DNA from 3 places in the Streptomyces sp. NPDC092296 genome. Region 2 is predicted to be linked to each of the others. Evidence: predicted binding sites of a transcription regulator. Region 2 holds the regulator's gene; each other region holds the start of a gene.
What was found. Region 2 encodes HrcA, which represses chaperone genes, less so after heat shock. Its sites were predicted from a motif close to TTNGCACTCNGNNNNNCNGAGTGCNAA; they were not measured.
Positions count from the first base shown of each region.

Region 1 (6,380 bases), on a different contig from region 2:
GAAGCGGTGCTGGCCGAGTGCACCCGGATCGACGCCCGACGCCACGGCGAGCTGCTGCTCCCCGTGATCGACCGGGTGCTGACCGAGGCCGGAGCGGACAAGGGCGAGCTGACCGGTATCGCGGTGGGCGTCGGCCCCGGCCCGTACACCGGGCTGCGCGTCGGCCTGGCCACCGCCGCCGCCCTCGGCCATGCGCTGGGCATCCCCGTACACGGCGTCTGCACCCTGGACGGCATCGCGCACGCCGCCAGGGCGGGCGGTCTGGCCGAGCCGTTCGCGGTGGCCACCGACGCCCGCCGCAAGGAGGTCTACTGGGCCGCCTACGACGCGGCGGGCGCCCGGGTCTCCGGCCCGGACGTCGACCGGCCCGCCGAGATCGCCGACCGGGTGGCCGGACTGCCCGCCGTGGGCGCCGGCGCGCTGCTCTACCCGGACGCCTTCACCGGCGCGCGCGGCCCCGAGCACCTCTCGGCGGCCCACCTCGCGGCCCACGCCGCCGAGCGGCTGGCCGCCGGGGAGCAGCTGCTGCCGCCGGTCCCGCTCTATCTGCGGCGGCCGGACGCCCAGGTGCCCGCCGGTTACAAGGCGGTGCTCCCGGCGTGAGCGGCGGGCCCGGCGCCGCCCTGCGGCCCATGCGCTGGTGGGACATCGCGCCGGTGGTGGAGCTGGAGAACCGGCTCTTCCCCGAGGACGCCTGGTCGGTGGGCATGTTCTGGTCCGAGCTGTCCGCCACCCGGCACCCCGGCGCTAGCCGCCACTACACGGTGGCCGAGGACGCCGGGGGCCGGATCGCGGGCTACGCCGGGCTGATGGCGGTGGCCGGCGAGGGCGATGTGCAGACCATCGCGGTGGCCCACGAGCACTGGGGCACCGGGCTCGGCTCCCGGCTGCTGGCCGACCTGGTCCGGGAGGCGGGGCGGCGCGGCTGCGCCGATCTGCTGCTGGAGGTGCGGGTCGACAATCTGCGCGCCCAGCGGCTGTACGAGCGCTTCGGTTTCGAGCCGGTCGGCGTCCGACGCGGCTACTACCAGCCCGCCGGGGTGGACGCCCTGGTGATGCGCCTGGCGGACCCCGCGCACGCCCCGCTGCCCGCCGCTGCGGACCATCCCGCCGGACATCCAGTTGTACCTTCGGCCGATCAAGGAAAGACCACTCATGGCTGACGAGCCCCTCGTACTGGGCATCGAGACCTCCTGCGACGAGACCGGCGTCGGCATCGTCCGGGGCACCACCCTGCTCGCCGACGCGGTGGCCTCCAGCGTCGACGAGCACGCCCGGTTCGGCGGCGTCGTCCCGGAGGTCGCCAGCCGCGCCCACCTGGAGGCGATGGTCCCCACCGTGCAGCGCGCCCTGGACACGGCGGGCATCGTCGCGAGCGACCTGGACGGCATCGCGGTCACCGCGGGCCCCGGGCTGGCCGGTGCGCTGCTGGTCGGGGTGTCGGCGGCCAAGGCGTACGCGTACGCGCTGGGCAAGCCGCTGTACGGGGTGAACCACCTGGCCTCGCACATCTGCGTCTCCCAGCTGGAGCACGGCCGGCTGCCGGAGCCGACGATGGCGCTGCTGGTCTCCGGCGGGCACTCCTCGCTGCTGCTCACCGAGGACATCACCCGGGACGTACGGCCGCTGGGCGCCACCATCGACGACGCGGCGGGCGAGGCGTTCGACAAGGTGGCCCGGGTGCTCGGCCTGGGCTTCCCCGGCGGCCCGGTGGTGGACCGGCTGGCCCGCGAGGGCGACCCGGAGGCCATCCGCTTCCCGCGCGGGCTCACCGGCCCCCGCGACCCGGAGTACGACTTCTCCTTCTCCGGGCTGAAGACCGCCGTCGCCCGCTGGGTCGAGCAGCGGCGGCGGGCCGGGGAGGACGTACCGGTGGCGGACGTCGCCGCGTCCTTCCAGGAGGCGGTCACCGATGTGCTCACCCGCAAGGCGGTCAGGGCGTGCCGGGACAGCGGCGTCGACCATCTGATGATCGGCGGCGGTGTGGCGGCCAACTCGCGGCTGCGGGCGATGGCCGAGGAGCGCTGCGAGCGGGCCGGCATCCGGCTGCGGGTGCCGAGGCCGGGGTTGTGCACCGACAATGGTGCGATGGTGGCCGCGCTCGGCGCCGAGATGGTCTGGCGCGGCCGGGACGCCTCGGCGTTCGACCTGTCCGCCGACTCCTCGCTGCCGGTCACCGAGGTCTCCGTACCGGACCCGCACGGGGCCGTGCACGCGCACGCCCACCAGGCGCTGGGAGGTGGGGTGTGACCGTCACCCTGATGTGGGAGGCACGGGCGGCCGAGGGGCGCGGCGGCGCGCTGCTGGCCTGGGCGCTGGAGCGGGGCCTGCCCGCGCTCACCGCGTCGGCGGCCGGTCTGGAGCGGGCCGAGGTGTTCACCGCCGCCGAGGACCGGGTGCTGGTGATCACCTGGTGGTCGGCGGCTCCGGAGGCGGTGACCGAGCCGGAGCGGCGTACGCTGCCCGAGCTGCCGGACCCGCCGCAGGAACTGCTGGCCCGCGCCCCGCACCGGTGGCGCTTCCACCGGGTCGAGAGCTTCCCGTGACCGCCGCGCGCCCCGGCAACCACCGATCCGCCCCCGGCGTCCTCATACGCATGATCGATCGGAGTGCACGCGGGCGAGCGGTCCGGTACGGCGTCATCGGCGCCTCGCTGGCCGCCGCCGCCTCGCTGGCCGCCTGCGGCACCGGCGCGCCCGCCCCCGGCCCCGGCGGCCCGACCCCGTCGGCGGGCGCCACCACGGCCCACGCCGCCATCCCGTCCGCCGACGCCAGGCGGGAGGCCGCCCGACGGCAGGCCGCGCTCTGGCGCGGCTGGCACCTCACCCCGCTGCGGGCCGCCCCCAAGCCGCCCGCCGCGCCCGCGCTGCCCACCGGCGGACCGGGCGACTCAGGACCGATCCCGGTGATCAGCCAGGTCGACACCAAGGACCGGGTCGTCTTCATCACCATCGACGACGGCGCCGAGAAGGACCCGGAGTTCGTCCGGATGCTCAGCGAGCTCAAGGTGCCGGTCACCATGTTCCTCACCGACGCCAGCATTCGCACTGACTACCGCTACTTCACCCCGCTCCAGGGGCTCGGCAACACCGTCCAGAACCACACCCTGACCCATCCCGACCTGCCCACCCTCGGCGCCGCCGCCCAGCGCGCCGAGATCTGCGGCCAGCAGCAGAAGCTCGCCAAGGAGTACGGCAAGGCGCCCACCCTGCTGCGGCCGCCGTACGGGAACTACAACGCCGCCACCCTCCAGGCGGCCAAGGAGTGCGGGATCAAGGCCGTGGTGCTCTGGAAGGAGTCGATGCAGATCACCGACATGCAGTACCAGGCCCCCGACAAGAAGCTGCGCCCCGGTGACGTCATCCTGGCCCACTTCCGGGGCCCGTCCGAGCTCAAGGGGCACACCATGACCCAGATGTTCGCCGCGCTGCTGCACCGCATCCAGCAGCAGGGCTTCGCGGTGGGCCGGCTCGACGACTACCTGGGCACCTCCGGCTGACCCGCCGTCAGGCCGGTTGCCCCAGCAGTACGGTGGGCGCGCCCGCCACCCGGGTCAGGAACACCGTGCAGGAGTTCGGGCCCTGCGGCCGGAGCTTGCGGCGCAGCTCCTCCGGCTCCACGGCGGAGCCGCGCTTCTTGACCACCACCGTGCCGACCCCGCGCTCGCGCAGCAGCGCCCGCAGCCGCTTGAGGTTGAACGGCAGGGTGTCGGTGATCTCGTACGCGGTGGCGTACGGGGTGGGCACCAGGGTGTCGGAGGCGAGGTAGGCGATGGTTGGATCGAGCAGGCCGCCCCCGACCCGCTCCGCGACCTCCGCCACCAGGTGGGCGCGGATCACGGCGCCGTCCGGCTCGTAGAGGTTGCGGCGCACCGGGCCCACGGCCGGGTCGGGCAGCCGGCCGCCGGTCAGCGTGTGGCCGCCGGGCAGCAGGGTGGCGCGGTGCGGCTGCGCGGCGCCGGTGCCGAACCAGAGCACGGCCTCCTTGACGTCCCCGCCGTCCGAGACCCACTCGGCCTCGGCGTCCGCGGGCACCGCCTCGTGCGGCACGCCGGGGGCGATCTTCAGTGCGGCGTACGGGGTGCGCCGGGCGGCGGCGACGGCCCAGGAGAGCGGCGGGGAGTACGCCTCCGGGTCGAAGATCCGGCCGCGCGCCCCCCGGCGCGCCGGGTCGGTGAAGACCGCGTCGTATCCGGTCAGGTCCACCTCGGCCACGTCCGCGCAGCGCACCTCGACCAGGTCGGCCACTCCCAGCGCCCGCGCGTTGGCCTCGGCGGCGGCGCAGGCCAGCGGCGAGCGGTCCACCGCGAGCACCGCGATACCGGCCCGAGCCAGCGCGACGGCGTCGCCGCCGACCCCGCAGCAGAGGTCGGCCAGCCGCCGCACCCCCAGCGCGGCGAACCGGCGGGCCCGCCACTCGCCGACCGTGGTGCGGGTGGCCTGCTCGACCCCGTCCGGGGTGAAGTACATCCGGTCGGCGTCGCCGCCGAACTTGGCGCGGGCGCGCTGGCGCAGCCGGGCCTGACCGAGGGCGGCCGAGACCAGCTCGGCGGGGTGCTCGCGGCGCAGCCGGGTGGCGAGGGCCAGCTCCTGGCCGGGGTCGTAGTCGCGCAGCAGGGCCAGCAGGGCCTGCCCCTCGCCGGACTGAAGCTCCTGGAACGCGTCGATCTCCACTCGGCCATTCTCCCGCTTCGGTGCGGGCGCTTCGGTGGGGGTGCTTCGGTGGGGGTGCTTCGGTGGGGGTGCTTCGGTCGGGTGCGGGCTGTGCGGTGATGCCACTCGGGGCGCGGGGCGTTGTGCGGCGCGCCACGGAGGTGGGGGTTGTTCGCGCAGTTCCTCGCGCCCCTGGGGGTGCGGGGCTGAGTGTTCGCGCAGTTCCTCGCGCCCCTGGGGGCCGCGACACGCCCATGGCGCCTGCCGTTTCCTGGGCCGTTCTCAAGGCCGGCAGGCCCCGCCGCGCGCCCCCAACCCCCTACGGACAGCCGCCAGGACGACCCCCGTCGGTACCCGTCTCCGGTCAGCGAGACCAGCCACTGGTTAGCACTCTGGTTGACTGAGTGCTAGACGCCCCCTATGGTCGTCCTTGGCACTCTCCCCAGGAGGGTGCTAACGCGACGAGGCAGGTCCGGCACCCGCGACGACGGGCCGGCCAGGTCGCCACCTACCTTTAGACAACCCCGTGAGATCTCCGAAGGGGGAGGTCGGACGTGACGACCGCCAGCACCAAGGTTGCCATCAAGCCGCTCGAGGACCGCATTGTGGTCCAGCCGCTCGACGCCGAGACCACCACGGCCTCTGGCCTGGTCATCCCGGACACTGCCAAGGAGAAGCCCCAGGAGGGCGTCGTCCTGGCCGTGGGCCCGGGTCGCTTCGAGGACGGCCAGCGTCTCCCGCTGGACGTCGCCGTCGGCGATGTCGTGCTGTACAGCAAGTACGGCGGCACCGAGGTCAAGTACAACGGCGAGGAGTACCTCGTCCTCTCGGCTCGCGACGTCCTCGCGATCATCGAGAAGTAATTCGACGCTCACCGTAGAGTCGTGACCCGCCCCGGGCTCCCTGTCAGCAGTGACCGGGGTCCCGGGGCGCGGTTGTTGAGAGGGAAAAGACGCAACGATGGCGAAGATCCTGCAGTTCAACGAGGACGCGCGCCGCTCGCTTGAGCGCGGCGTCAACAAGCTCGCCGACACCGTGAAGGTGACGATCGGCCCCAAGGGCCGCAATGTCGTCATCGACAAGAAGTTCGGTGCTCCCACCATCACCAACGACGGTGTCACCATCGCCCGTGAGGTGGAGCTGGACGACCCGTACGAGAACCTTGGCGCGCAGCTCGTCAAGGAGGTCGCCACCAAGACCAACGACGTCGCGGGTGACGGCACCACCACCGCCACCGTGCTGGCCCAGGCCCTGGTCAACGAGGGTCTGCGCAACGTCGTGGCGGGCACCGGCCCCGCCGCTCTGAAGAAGGGCATCGACGCCGCCGTCGCGGCCGTCTCGGAGCACCTGCTCGCCATCGCCCGTGAGATCGAGGGCAAGGACGACATCGCCGCCGTGGCCGCGCTGTCCGCCCAGGACCAGCAGGTCGGCGATCTGATCGCCGAGGCGATGGACAAGGTCGGCAAGGACGGTGTGATCACCGTCGAGGAGTCGAACACCTTCGGCCTGGAGCTGGACTTCACCGAGGGCATGCAGTTCGACAAGGGCTACCTGTCGCCGTACATGGTGACCGACCAGGAGCGGATGGAGGCCGTCCTGGAGGACCCGTACATCCTGATCCACCAGGGCAAGATCTCCTCCATCCAGGACCTGCTGCCGCTGCTGGAGAAGATCCTCCAGGGTGGCGCCAGCAAGCCGCTGCTGATCATCGCCGAGGACGTCGAGGGC
Region 1 covers NZ_JBIVRB010000004.1:169,677-176,056, forward strand. The annotation lists gene tsaB (tRNA (adenosine(37)-N6)-threonylcarbamoyltransferase complex dimerization subunit type 1 TsaB) at 1-603, shown strand, start outside; gene rimI (ribosomal protein S18-alanine N-acetyltransferase) at 633-1,163, shown strand; gene tsaD (tRNA (adenosine(37)-N6)-threonylcarbamoyltransferase complex transferase subunit TsaD) at 1,156-2,250, shown strand; gene ACIQGZ_RS13860 (hypothetical protein) at 2,247-2,546, shown strand; gene ACIQGZ_RS13865 (polysaccharide deacetylase family protein) at 2,597-3,499, shown strand; gene ACIQGZ_RS13870 (methyltransferase domain-containing protein) at 3,507-4,673, opposite strand; gene groES (co-chaperone GroES) at 5,207-5,515, shown strand; gene groL (chaperonin GroEL) at 5,613-6,380, shown strand, end outside.
Region 1: the regulator HrcA is predicted to act here: its motif matches at 5,037-5,063, upstream of groES (co-chaperone GroES).

Region 2 (6,380 bases):
GGTCGAGGTCCAGGCGACCCGGCTGCCGTCGGGCGAGAAGCGCGGATGGGAGGCCGGGGCCCGGTCCGCGCTGATCCGCCAGGCTCTGCCGCCGTCCAGCGGGGCGATCCAGACGTCGTCCTCGGCGACGAAGGTGACCAGGTCGCCGTGGATGTGCGGGAAGCGGAGGTAGGCGCCGTTAGGGCTCGCGGTGGTGCCGGGTTCAACTTGGGTCACGGGCGCCACCCTAACCAGGTGGTCGGACAGCGGCGATGGTTTTCCCGGTCAGCGAACTCCGCCGTCCCAGGTTTGGGCCGGTGGCGGCCGGATCGGCCCCTGCTCAGCCCCAGCGGCCGGTGCGGCCCAGCAGCAGCGCCGCCGCCGCGACCCCGGCGGTGGAGGTGCGCAGCACCGAGGCGCCCAGCCGGTACGGTCCGGCGCCGACCGCCGCGAAGGCGGCCAGCTCCTCCGGGGAGACCCCGCCCTCCGGGCCGACGACCAGCACGATCGGGCCGCCGTCCGGCAGCGGGGCCGCCGCCAGCGGCGCGGCGCCCTCCTCGTGCAGCACGGCGGGCAGCGCGGCGTCCGCCAGCAGCGCGGCCACCTGACGGGTCGTCATCAGGTCGTGCACCTCGGGGAAGCGCAGCCGCCGGGACTGCTTGCCGGCCTCGCGGGCGGTGGCCCGCCACTTGGCCAGCGCCTTCTGGCCGCGCTCGCCCTTCCACTGGGTGATGCAGCGGGAGGCGGCCCAGGGCACCACCGCGTCCACCCCGACCTCGGTCATGGTCTCCACGGCCAGCTCGCCCCGGTCGCCCTTGGGCAGCGCCTGGACCACGGTGATCCTCGGCCGGGCCTCCGGTTCGCGGCGCAGCTCGGCCACCGCCACGTCCAGGGCGTCCTTGCCGTGCAGCTGCGCCACGGTCCCGTACGCGCCGGTGCCGCGCCCGTCGGTGAGCACCACGGCCTCACCGACCGCGAGCCGCTTCACGGCGGCGGCGTGCCGCCCCTCGGCGCCGTCGAGGCGGACCAGGTCGCCCTGGCCGGTGCCCTGGAGTCGGTCGTCGTCGACGACGAAGACGGGGGCGGTCATGACCGGTTCCTCACTGCTGTGCTGCGGCGGCGGCGCGGGTGCCCGGCCGCCGGGCGGCGGCCGGGCGACGACGGCTCAGCGCCCGTTGAACGCGTCCTTCAGCCGGGAGAACAGCCCCTGCTGGCCGGGGGCGAAGGTGCCCGAGGGGCGCTCCTCGCCGCGCAGCTTGGCCAGCCGGCGGATCAGCTCCTCCTGCTCGGGTTCGAGCTTGGTGGGCGTCTGCACCTCGACGTGCACGATCAGGTCGCCCCGGCCGCCGCCGCGCAGATGGGTGATGCCGCGCCCGGTCATCGGGATCGACTGCCCGGACTGGGTGCCGGGCCGGATGTCGACGTCCTCCACCCCGTCCAGCGTCTCCAGCGGCACCTTGGTGCCGAGCGAGGCGGCGGTCATCGGGATGGTGACCGTGCAGTGCAGGTCGTCGCCGCGCCGCTGGAAGACCCGGTGCGCGGCCTCGCCGATCTCCACGTACAGGTCGCCGGCCGGGCCGCCGCCGGGGCCGACCTCGCCCTCGCCGGCCAGCTGGATGCGGGTGCCGTTGTCCACGCCCGCCGGGATCTTCACGGTGAGCGTACGGCGGGCGCGCACCCGGCCGTCGCCGGCGCACTCGGGGCAGGGGGTGGGGACGACGGTGCCGAAGCCCTGGCACTGCGGGCAGGGCCGGGAGGTCATGACCTGGCCGAGGAAGGAGCGGGTGACCTGGGAGACCTCGCCACGGCCGCGGCACATGTCGCAGGTCTGCGCGGAGGTGCCCGGGGCGGCGCCCTCACCGCTGCAGGTGGTGCAGGTGACGGCGGTGTCGACCTGGATCTCCTTGGTCGTGCCGAACGCCGCCTCCTCCAGGGTGATCTCGATCCGGATCATGGCGTCCTGGCCGCGCCGGGTGCGCGACCGCGGCCCCCGCGACCCGGCCGCGGCGCCGAAGAAGGCGTCCATGATGTCGGAGAAGCCGAAGCCCGCGCCGGTGCCGAAGCCGCCCGCGCCGCCCCCGCCGCCGTTGGGCGACAGCGGGTCGCCGCCCAGGTCGTAGACCTGCCGCTTGCCCGGGTCGGAGAGCACCTCGTAGGCGGCGTTGATCTCCTTGAAACGCTCCTGCGTCTTGGGATCGGGGTTGACGTCCGGGTGCAGTTCACGAGCCAGGCGCCGGAACGCCTTCTTGATCTCGTCCTGCCCCGCGTCCCGTCGGACGCCCAGTACCGCGTAGTAGTCCGTGGCCACCAATGACTCCGCTTGCTCCGCCTATCGACTAAGACTCAGCCAGGATCTGACCGACGTACCGTGCCACCGCGCGTACTGCTCCCATCGTGCCCGGGTAGTCCATCCGCGTCGGGCCGATGACACCCAGCTTCGCGACGGACTCGTCGCCCGAACCGTAGCCCACCGAGACGACCGACGTGGAATTAAGGCCCTCGTAGTCGTTCTCGTGACCGATTCGGACGGTCATGCCGGCGTCCGCCGTCTCTCCCAGCAGTCGCAGCAGCACCACCTGCTCCTCCAGTGCCTCCAGCACCGGGCGGATGGTCAGCGGGAAGTCATGGCCGAACCGGGTGAGGTTGGCCGTCCCGCCGAGCATGATCCGCTCCTCGGTCCGCTCCACCAGCGTCTCGAAGAGCGTGGAGAGGACCGCCGCGACCACCGGCCGGTCGTCCGGCTCGAAGCCCTCGGGCAGGTCCTGGAGCAGCGCCGGGACGTCCGGGAAGCGCACCCCGCCGGCCTGGGCGTTCAGCCGGGCCCGCAGGTCGGCCAGCACGGTCTCGCCGACCGGGGCCGGGGCGTCCACGATGCGCTGCTCGACCCGGCCGGTGTTGGTGATCAGCACCAGCATGATCTTGGTGGGGGCGAGCGCCAGCAGCTCCACGTGCCGCACGGTGGACCGGGAGAGCGAGGGGTACTGCACCACGGCGACCTGCCGGGTGAGCTGCGCCAGCAGCCGTACGGTGCGGGTCACCACGTCGTCGAGGTCGACCGCGCTGTCCAGGAAGTGCCGGATGGCGCGCCGCTCGGGCGAGGAGAGCGGCTTGACCTCGGCCAGCCGGTCCACGAAGAGCCGGTACCCCTTGTCGGTGGGCACCCGGCCGGCGCTGGTGTGCGGCTGGTGGATGTAGCCGTCCTCCTCCAGCGTCGCCATGTCGTTGCGCACGGTGGCCGGGGAGACGCCCAGGTTGTGCCGCTCCACCAGGGCCTTGGAGCCGACCGGCTCCTCGGTCCCGACGTAGTCCTGCACGATGGCGCGCAACACCGCGAGTTTTCGCTCGTCGAGCATGGCACGCACCTCCGGCGTCGCACGTTGTCCTGTCGTGAGGGACGGCTCCCGTCCCCCTGGGGCCTCGTCGCCCCCGGGGGTCTGGCACTCTGCGCGGGCGAGTGCCAAAGCCGCCCCAGCCAGTGTACGGCCCGGCCACCGCGCTCGGAACGGGCCGTCGCGGGAAGCCGTACGGAACACCTGCCGAAGGTGCGGATCACCTCCGGGAGTGCTGCCCCTTCGACTGCGAGGGTGGGAGCATCGAAGGCAGAGGGCGGAGGAGCAGCCGCCCGGCCGCCGCATGGCGGCACACGTGGAGGAGGAGCCATGGCTGAGTCCGGGCACCGCACCCGCTTCGCACCCGATCGCGGGCTCACCCGGCGGATGGTGACCACGATGTTCCTCATCGGGCTGGTCTATGTGGGCTTCACCGGCCTGCTGATCGCCCTGCTGGGCAAGGCGTGGCCCATCGTGGTGGTGATTTCCGCCGGGCTGTTCGTCGCCCAGTTCTGGTTCAGCGACAAGATCGCCGAGCGGGCCATGGGCGCCCGCCAGGTCAGCCCCGAGCAGTACCCGCAGCTGCACGGCACCGTCGACCGGCTCTGTGCCCTGGCCGACATGCCCAAGCCCCGGGTGGCGGTCGCCGTCAACGACATGCCCAACGCCTTCGCCACCGGGCGCAATCCGGACCGGGCGGTGGTCTGCGTGACCACCGGGCTGCTGCGGCGGCTGGAGCCGGAGGAGCTGGAGGGCGTCCTCGCCCATGAGCTGTCCCATGTCGCGCACCGCGATGTGGCCGTGATGACCATCGCCGGCTTCCTCGCCGTGCTGGCCGGGGCGATCGCCCGGATCGGCCTGTGGGGCGGCTTCCGGGGCAGCCGGGACAGCAACATGGCCATCGCGGCGATCGTGATCCCGCTGGCCAGCATGGTGGTGTGGGCGCTCGGCTTCCTGCTGACCCGGCTGCTCTCCCGCTACCGCGAGCTGGCCGCCGACCGCTCGGCGGCGCTGCTCACCGGTCGGCCCTCCGAGCTGGCCTCGGCGCTCACCAAGGTCACCGGCCAGATCGCCCGCATCCCCAGTGAGGACCTGCGGCGGTCGCAGCCGTACAACGCCTTCTACTTCGCCCCGGCGCTGAACGCCAAGGAGACCGCCTCCCAGTTGCTCTCCACCCACCCGACGCTGGAGCAGCGGCTGGCGCAGCTGGGCCGGATCTCCACCGAGCTGGGCCGCTGAGGTGGGCCTGCTGGACGTCCTGCTGGGCCGGCGCAAGCCGGTCCGGCCGGACCTCGACCAGCTGTTCGGGCTGCCCTCGGCGGCGGTGACCCTGGAGGCGGCGGGCGGCTTCCGGCCGACCGGCCTGGGGTCGGTCTGCTTCGCCGCGGTCGAGGGCGGCGCCTTCGCCGAGGTGCAGCGGCAGGTGCGGGCGCTGCTCGATGCGGACACCGAGCGGGGCGACGCGCCGGTGGAGGCCAGCCGGGACGGGTACGGCTACTCCTGGCTGCTGGCCCGGCACTCCCCCGACGACCTGCCGGGCCTGGTCAACGACCTGCACGCGGTCAACAGCGAGCTGGAGGCCAACGGCTTCGGCCCGCAGCTGCTCTGCTCGCTGGTCGGCTTCCGGGACGCCGAGGGGCGCTCGCTGGCGCTGGTGTACCTCTACAAGCGCGGCACCTTCTATCCGTTCGCCCCCGCCGGGGGCGGCGAGAAGCGAGACAGCGCGCTGGAGCTTCAGATGAAGGCGCTGATCGGGGACGACCTGCGGGTGGAGCAGGACCTGACCCGCTGGTTCCCGGTGTGGGGCGCCCCCGGGCTGTGACCGGCCGCGCCTACACTCTTGCGTTGTGCGCAGCAGGGAGTACGGCCCCGATCTGACCCCGCCGTGGAAGCGGCAGCAGCCGGCCCCGGAGGTCCCGGCGGAGCCGGACCTGGTGGTGGAGGAGGCGGCGACCGGCTTCTGCGGCGCGGTGGTGCGCTGCGAGCGGACGGCCGAGGGGTTCACCGTCACCCTGGAGGACCGCTTCGGCAAGCACCGGGTCTTCCCGCTGGTGCCGCGCGGCTTCCTGCTGGAGGGCCGGGTGGTCACCCTGGTCCGGCCGGCCGCGCCGACATCGGCGGCCGCCCGCCGGCCGGGCCTGACCGCGTCCGGGTCGGTCGCCGTGCCCGGTGCGCGGGCCCGGGTGGCCCGGGAGTCGCGGATCTATGTGGAGGGCCGGCACGACGCCGAGCTGGTGGAGCGGGTCTGGGGCGACGACCTGCGGATCGAGGGCGTGGTGGTGGAGTACCTGGCGGGCGTGGACGACCTGCCCGCCATCGTGGCCGCCTTCGCGCCCGGCCCGGGGCGGCGGCTCGGGGTGCTGGTGGACCACCTGGTGCCCGGTTCCAAGGAGCAGCGGATCGCGGCCCGGGTCACCGGCCGGGACGTCCTGGTGGTCGGCCATCCGTACATCGACGTCTGGCAGGCGGTGAAGCCGTCCAGCGTCGGGGTGCCCGGCTGGCCGCGGGTGCCGCGCGGCGAGGAGTGGAAGGAGGGCGTCTGCCGCCGGCTCGGCTGGCCGGTGGACACCCCCGCCGCCTGGCGCCGCATCCTGGCCTCGGTCGACTCCTACCGGGATCTGGAGCCCGAGCTGCTCGGCCGGGTCGAGCAGCTGATCGACTTCGTCACCGAACCGGGCTGACCGGCGCCGCTCAGTCGACCAGGTCGCGGACCAGGGCGTCGGCCAGCAGCCGACCGGGCAGGGTGAGGGCGGCGCGGCCCGCCGCGTACGGCTCGGGGCGCAGCAGGCCGTCGGCGAGGGCCCGGTCGGCGGCGCGGCGGCCGGCCGGGGCGAGCAGGTCGAGCGGGCAGCCGTCGGCCAGGCGCAGTTCCAGCAGGATGCGCTCGACGCGGCGGTCCTCGGTGGAGAGCAGTTCGCGGCCCTGGCCGGGTGAGCGGCCCTCGGCCAGCGCGTGGGCGTACGCGGCGGGGTGCTTGGCGTTCCACCAGCGCACGCCGCCGACGTGGCTGTGCGCGCCGGGGCCCGCGCCCCACCAGTCGGCGCCGGTCCAGTACAGCTCGTTGTGGCGGCA
Region 2 covers NZ_JBIVRB010000005.1:14,595-20,974, reverse strand. The annotation lists gene ACIQGZ_RS15065 (PDZ domain-containing protein) at 1-216, opposite strand, end outside; gene ACIQGZ_RS15060 (16S rRNA (uracil(1498)-N(3))-methyltransferase) at 320-1,069, opposite strand; gene dnaJ (molecular chaperone DnaJ) at 1,145-2,287, opposite strand; gene hrcA (heat-inducible transcriptional repressor HrcA) at 2,316-3,332, opposite strand; gene htpX (zinc metalloprotease HtpX) at 3,639-4,547, shown strand; gene ACIQGZ_RS15040 (hypothetical protein) at 4,549-5,130, shown strand; gene ACIQGZ_RS15035 (DUF3097 domain-containing protein) at 5,156-5,989, shown strand; gene hemW (radical SAM family heme chaperone HemW) at 6,000-6,380, opposite strand, start outside.

Region 3 (6,380 bases), on a different contig from region 2:
CTCCATCATCCCGGCCGTGGCGGGCGGCTGCTGAACACCGCTGTGCGGCACGGCCGCCGGGCCCCCCCCCCGGGGGCGGGGCGGGGGCCGGGGGGGCCGCCCGGCCCGGCGGGGGCCCCCCCCCGGGTGGTTTGCCGCCCGCCCGGGGGCGGGCGGGCGGGAATGGGGGGCGGGGCCCCCCCCCCCCGGCCCGGCTGGGGTCCCCCACCCCCCCGGGGGGGGGGGGGGGGGGGGCCCCCCCGGGGGGGGCCCCCGCCCCCCGGCCCGCCCCCCGGGGGGGGGCCCCGCGGCCGTGCTTCCGGCCTTCCCGGTCGGGTCCCCGCCCGCTGTTCGTTTCCGGCCCGCCGGGTTCCGGACGTGCGGAAAGGGCGTTCGGCGCGGTAATGCGGTGACCGCGACCGGACGGGCCTGGGGTAGATCGTGGCCCCATGCATGTTTGAACTCCGGAAGCGCGATACAGTGGCTCCGGTCGTCAGTGCACCGTTCGATCAACGCACGAACGGCCCTCCCTCTTTCTGTACCGGCGCTTCGCGTTCCAAACCTTCGGCCGCACCCCTGTCGTGCCCCGGAGGCCGATCCGCCCCCCGTACCAACGCACAGCACGGCACCTCCGCACCGGCACGGAATCTCCGGCTCGGTCGGACCGGGCGCGGCCTTTCGGGTCGCGTACGGACAGTGCGTCCGCCTTGTGAGACGGCCGCACGCTGCCGCCTGCCCCGCTGCGGCGGACGGCACAGAATTCTGAGCGCGAATTGTCGCGCAGGTCCGCTATGTCCGGACCGTATTGCCTGGCGCTGCGGTATTTGCCCAGGGATATCCGATAAGACGCTTTCCGAATTTTCGGCTATTTGACCTGTTGCACAGGGCATCGATGCGGATACATTCAGCCGCGGTCGACACGTTCACTGTCCAGGCTCTGCACAGGGGGACCGCAGTGATCGGATTCGTCCCGGGTCCGCGGAGTGCGGGTCCGTGAAAGGGCCCAGTACTAGGGGAGTTTGGAATGGCTCAGGGCACCGTCAAGTGGTTCAACGCGGAGAAGGGGTACGGCTTCATCGCGGTCGACGGTGGTGCGGACGTGTTCGTCCACTACAGCGCGATCCAGATGGACGGCTACCGCACCCTCGAGGAGGGCCAGCGGGTCGAGTTCGAGATCTCGCAGGGCCAGAAGGGCCCGCAGGCGGACATGGTCCGCCTCGCCGCCGGCTGACCGGTCGGCTGTCTCGACACTCTGCCTCATCGGCCACCGACCGAAGAAGCGCCCGGACCGACACACCCGGCGACTGCTGTCAGCACCACTGCCGAGGCGGACCCCGGCCAGTGCTCCACACGGTCTTCTGCGGGCCCGCACCCGAACACCTCGGGTGCGGGCCCGCCGCCATGTCCGGCTCCGGGTCCGGCTCCGCCCGCCCGCCCGGCTCCCCGGTGGTCCGCCGCCCGCCCCGGCCGTGATCTGCAACCACCCCAAAACATCAGCGACTGAGGTTGCACTCGGAGGGGGAGAGTGCTAAATCTTGCGTTAGCACTCTCCGGTTGAGAGTGACAGCGGACCGGGTCGGTGAGGCTTCCGGGGCGGTGGGGAAAGGACCCACGCGGCCAGGAGGTCGTCCGTCGCGGGCACCCTCGCGGTCCGAGCATGCCAACCCTCCCCCAGCCTCCGGCCGGGGGGACCCCCATGGAGGACCTTCCCACATGGCCAAGATCATCGCGTTTGACGAGGAAGCGCGCCGCGGCCTCGAACGCGGGATGAACCAGCTCGCCGACGCCGTCAAGGTCACGCTGGGCCCCAAGGGTCGCAACGTCGTCCTTGAGAAGAAGTGGGGCGCCCCCACGATCACCAACGATGGTGTTTCCATCGCCAAGGAGATCGAGCTGGAGGACCCGTACGAGAAGATCGGCGCCGAGCTCGTCAAGGAGGTCGCCAAGAAGACCGACGACGTCGCGGGTGACGGCACCACCACCGCCACCGTGCTCGCCCAGGCTCTCGTCCGCGAGGGTCTGCGCAACGTCGCCGCCGGCGCCAACCCGATGGCCCTGAAGCGCGGCATCGAGAAGGCCGTCGAGGCCGTCTCCGCCCAGCTCCTCGAGCAGGCCAAGGACGTGGAGACCAAGGAGCAGATCGCCTCCACCGCCTCCATCTCCGCCGCTGACCCGCAGATCGGCGCGCTCATCGCCGAGGCGATGGACAAGGTCGGCAAGGAAGGTGTCATCACCGTCGAGGAGAGCAACACCTTCGGCCTGGAGCTTGAGCTCACCGAGGGCATGCGCTTCGACAAGGGCTACATCTCCGCCTACTTCGCGACCGACCTGGAGCGGATGGAGGCGTCGTTCGACGACCCGTACATCCTGATCGTCAACTCCAAGGTCGGCGGCGTGAAGGACCTGCTGCCGATCCTCGAGAAGGTCATGCAGAGCGGCAAGCCGCTGCTGATCATCGCTGAGGACGTCGAGGGCGAGGCCCTGTCGACCCTGGTGGTCAACAAGATCCGTGGCACCTTCAAGTCCGTCGCCGTCAAGGCCCCGGGCTTCGGTGACCGCCGCAAGGCCATGCTCGGTGACATCGCCATCCTCACCGGTGGCACGGTCATCTCCGAGGAGGTCGGCCTCAAGCTGGAGAACGCCGGTCTCGACCTGCTGGGCCGCGCCCGCAAGGTCATCATCACCAAGGACGAGACGACCATCGTCGACGGTGCCGGTGACAGCGACCAGGTCCAGGGCCGCGTGAACCAGATCCGCGCCGAGATCGAGAACTCGGACTCGGACTACGACCGCGAGAAGCTCCAGGAGCGCCTCGCCAAGCTGGCCGGCGGCGTCGCCGTCATCAAGGCCGGCGCGGCCACCGAGGTGGAGCTCAAGGAGCGCAAGCACCGCATCGAGGACGCGGTGCGCAACGCCAAGGCCGCCGTCGAGGAGGGCATCGTCGCCGGTGGTGGCGTGGCCCTGCTCCAGGCCGGCGTGGCGTTCGAGAAGCTCGAGCTCGAGGGCGACGAGGCCACCGGTGCCAACATCGTCAAGGTGGCGCTCGAGGCCCCGATCAAGCAGATCTCCGTCAACGCCGGCCTTGAGGGCGGCGTCGTGGTGGAGAAGGTGCGCAACCTTCCGGCCGGCCACGGCCTGAACGCTGCCACCGGCGAGTACGTCGACCTGGTCGCCGCCGGCATCATCGACCCGGCCAAGGTCACCCGCTCCGCCCTGCAGAACGCGGCCTCCATCGCCGCTCTCTTCCTCACCACCGAGGCCGTCATCGCTGACAAGCCGGAGAAGAACGCCGCTCCGGCCGGCGGCGGCATGCCGGGCGGTGACATGGACTTCTGATCCTTCCGGATCAGCCCGTCCAGAGCCCGACCGAAGGGCGGCTCCCCGACACCGGGGAGCCGCCCTGCGGCATTGCCCGGCACCGGTCACTCGTTCGTGGGACTCTGAGGAACGACTCTGAGGAACATGGAACGTTTCGGCACCTCGGGTCCCTCCTACCGTGATGAGGAGAAGGACCGTGCGGGAGAGGGGGAGCAGGGGATGACCGCTGCACTGGCCGAGCGCTGCGCGGTGGACGAGCAGCCGCCGTCATGGGAGTACCTGCTGGAGGTCTGGCAGCAGTTGGACGTTCCCGAGGGTTGGCGCGCCGAGATCGACGAGGGGCAGATCACCTTGGTGCCGCTGCCGGACACCGGACACAACTACATCGCAGGTCGGGTCCACCGGGCGCTGAGCCGCGCCCTGCCCGACACCTGGGACGTCTACCAGACGCTGGGTGTGCACATCGTGCGCCAGGACCGGCTCTACATCCCCGACCTGGTGGTGATGCCGGTCGAGCTGCTCGCCAAGCGGATCAGGAAGCGCGACAAGGGACCGCTGGACGCGGCCGAGGCCGAGGCCGCGATGGTCGTGGAGATCACCTCCAGCGGCAACGCCGGGCACGACCGCGCGACCAAGCTGCATGCGTACGCCCATGCGCAGGTGCCCCATTACCTGCTGATCGACCGCTACGCGGAGAGCGGCCCGGAGACGACGCTGTACTCGCGGCCGGAGGACGGCAGTTACCGGTTGGGGGTGCGGCGGCCGTTCGGGGAGCTGGTGGAGCTGCCGGAGCCGTTCTCGGCGGGGCTGGACACCTCGGGGTTCCTGGTCTGAGCCCGGTTCCCGCTCTGCGCCAGCGCCTCGCGCAGCCGGCCGCCGGCGGCGGCGAGCAGGGCGGCGGCGGTGGCCGGGTCGAGGTCGGCCAGCAGGCAGAGCACGGCGGGCTTCACCTCGCCGCCGGTGGCGGCCAGCGCGGCCGTGACCTCGGCGTCGGCGGCGCCGGTTGCGGCGGCGACCAGGCGGTGGGCGCGGGCCCGCAGCTTGTCGTTGACCGGACGGACGTCGACCATCAGATTGCCGTACGTCTTGCCCAGCCTGACCATGGCCAGCGTCGAGACCATGTTGAGCACCAGCTTCTGCGCGGTGCCCGCCTTGAGCCGGGTGGACCCGGCGATCAGCTCCGGGCCGGTCAGCACCTCGATGCCGTACTCAGCGGCGGCCGCCAGCTCCGAGTCCGGGTTGCAGGCCAGGCCGACCGTGAGCGCCCCCAGTGCGCGGGCGTGCCGTACGGCGGCGACCGCGTACGGGGTGCGGCCGGACGCGGAGACGCCCACCAGGGCGTCGGCCGGGCCGAGCGAGAGAGCCATCAGGTCCGCCACCGCCGCCGCGCGGTCGTCCTCCGCCCCCTCCACCGACGCCACCAGGGCCGCCGGACCCCCGGCCAGCAGGCCCACGACCTGCCCCGGCGCCGTGCCGAACGTCGGTGGGCACTCCCCGGCGTCCAGCACGCCGAGCCGTCCGGCGGTGCCCGCGCCCGCGTAGACCAGCCGCCCGCCGCCCGCCAGCCGCGCGGCCACGGCGTCCACCACGGCGGCGATCCGGGGGAGGACGGCGGCCACGGCGGCCGGTACGGAGGCGTCCTCCGCGTTCATCAGCCGGGCGAGTTCGGCGGTGGGCAGCAGGTCCAGGTCGGCCAGGTCCGGGCGGGCCGCCTCGGTGGGCAGGGCCGCCAACCGGTCACGCAGCTCGCCGGGGCGGTCGCCGGCGCGGGGCTGGTGGGTGTCGCGGGGCTGGTAGGGATCAAGGGGCTGGTGGGGATCAAGGGGCTGGTCGGGATCAAGGGGCTGGTGGGTGTCAACGGGCCGACCCGGGACGCCGGGGCGGTCGGGGGCAGCGGGCTCGGCGGGCCGGTCAGGGTCAGCGGGCTCGGCGGGCTCGCCGGGCTCGCCGGGCCGGTCGGGCTCGCCGGGGGAGGGGGACACGCCGTGACCGTACAACGGGACGCTTCGCCGCGCACGTACCGGGAAGGAGGCGTGCGACGGCGACCGCACGCCGTTGCCGAGGAGGGCAGTCCGCCATGGCCATCGCATCGGTGAACCCCGCGACCGGGGAGACGCTGAAGACCTTCGAGCCGCTGGGCCGCGAGGAGGTCGAGGCCCGGATCGGCCGGGCGCATGACGCCTTCCTCGCCCACCGGCGCACCCCGTTCGCCGACCGGGCGGCCCGGATGCGCAGGGCCGCCGACCTGCTGGACGCCGACCGGGACGACATCGCCCGCACCATGACCGCCGAGATGGGCAAGCCGCTGGCCCAGGCCCGCGCGGAGGCCGCCAAGTGCGCCGCCGCCATGCGCTTCTACGCCGAGCACGCGGAGGCGTTCCTGGCGCCCGAGCCGCTGCCGGACCCCGCCGCCGTCAAGGCGTCCCGGGCGGTGACCCGCTGGCAGCCGCTGGGTGTGGTGCTGGCCGTGATGCCGTGGAACTTCCCGCTCTGGCAGGTGGTCCGGTTCGCCGCGCCCGCGCTGATGGCGGGCAACACCGGTCTGCTCAAGCACGCCTCCAACGTGCCGCAGACCGCCCTCTACCTGGAAGAACTCTTCAGCCGGGCCGGCTTCCCCGACGGCTGCTTCCAAGCCCTGCTGATCGGTTCGGCCGAGGTGGAGGCGGTGCTGCGCGACCCCCGGGTGGCGGCGGCGACCCTCACCGGCAGCGAGCCGGCCGGCCGCTCGGTGGCGGCGATCGCGGGTGACGAGATCAAGAAGACGGTGCTGGAGCTGGGCGGCAGCGACCCGTACGTGGTGATGCCCTCCGCCGACCTGGACGCCGCCGTCGCCACCGCCGTCACCGGCCGCACCCAGAACAACGGCCAGTCCTGCATCGCGGCCAAGCGGTTCATCGTGCACGCGGAGGTGTACGACGCCTTCGCGGAGCGCTTCACCGAGCGGATGCGGGCGCTGCGGGTGGGCGACCCGATGGACGAGGAGACCGACATCGGGCCGCTGGCCAGCGAGCAGGGCCGCACCGACGTGGAGGAGCTGGTCGCGGACGCGGTGGGGCGCGGCGCGCTGCTGCTCTGCGGCGGCG
Region 3 covers NZ_JBIVRB010000019.1:73,714-80,093, reverse strand. The annotation lists gene ACIQGZ_RS27390 (MoaD/ThiS family protein) at 1-34, shown strand, start outside; gene ACIQGZ_RS27385 (cold-shock protein) at 1,004-1,210, shown strand; gene groL (chaperonin GroEL) at 1,693-3,315, shown strand; gene ACIQGZ_RS27375 (Uma2 family endonuclease) at 3,517-4,131, shown strand; partial or broken gene murQ (N-acetylmuramic acid 6-phosphate etherase) at 4,137-5,042, opposite strand; gene ACIQGZ_RS27365 (NADP-dependent succinic semialdehyde dehydrogenase) at 5,375-6,380, shown strand, end outside.
Region 3: the regulator HrcA is predicted to act here: its motif matches at 1,485-1,511, upstream of groL (chaperonin GroEL).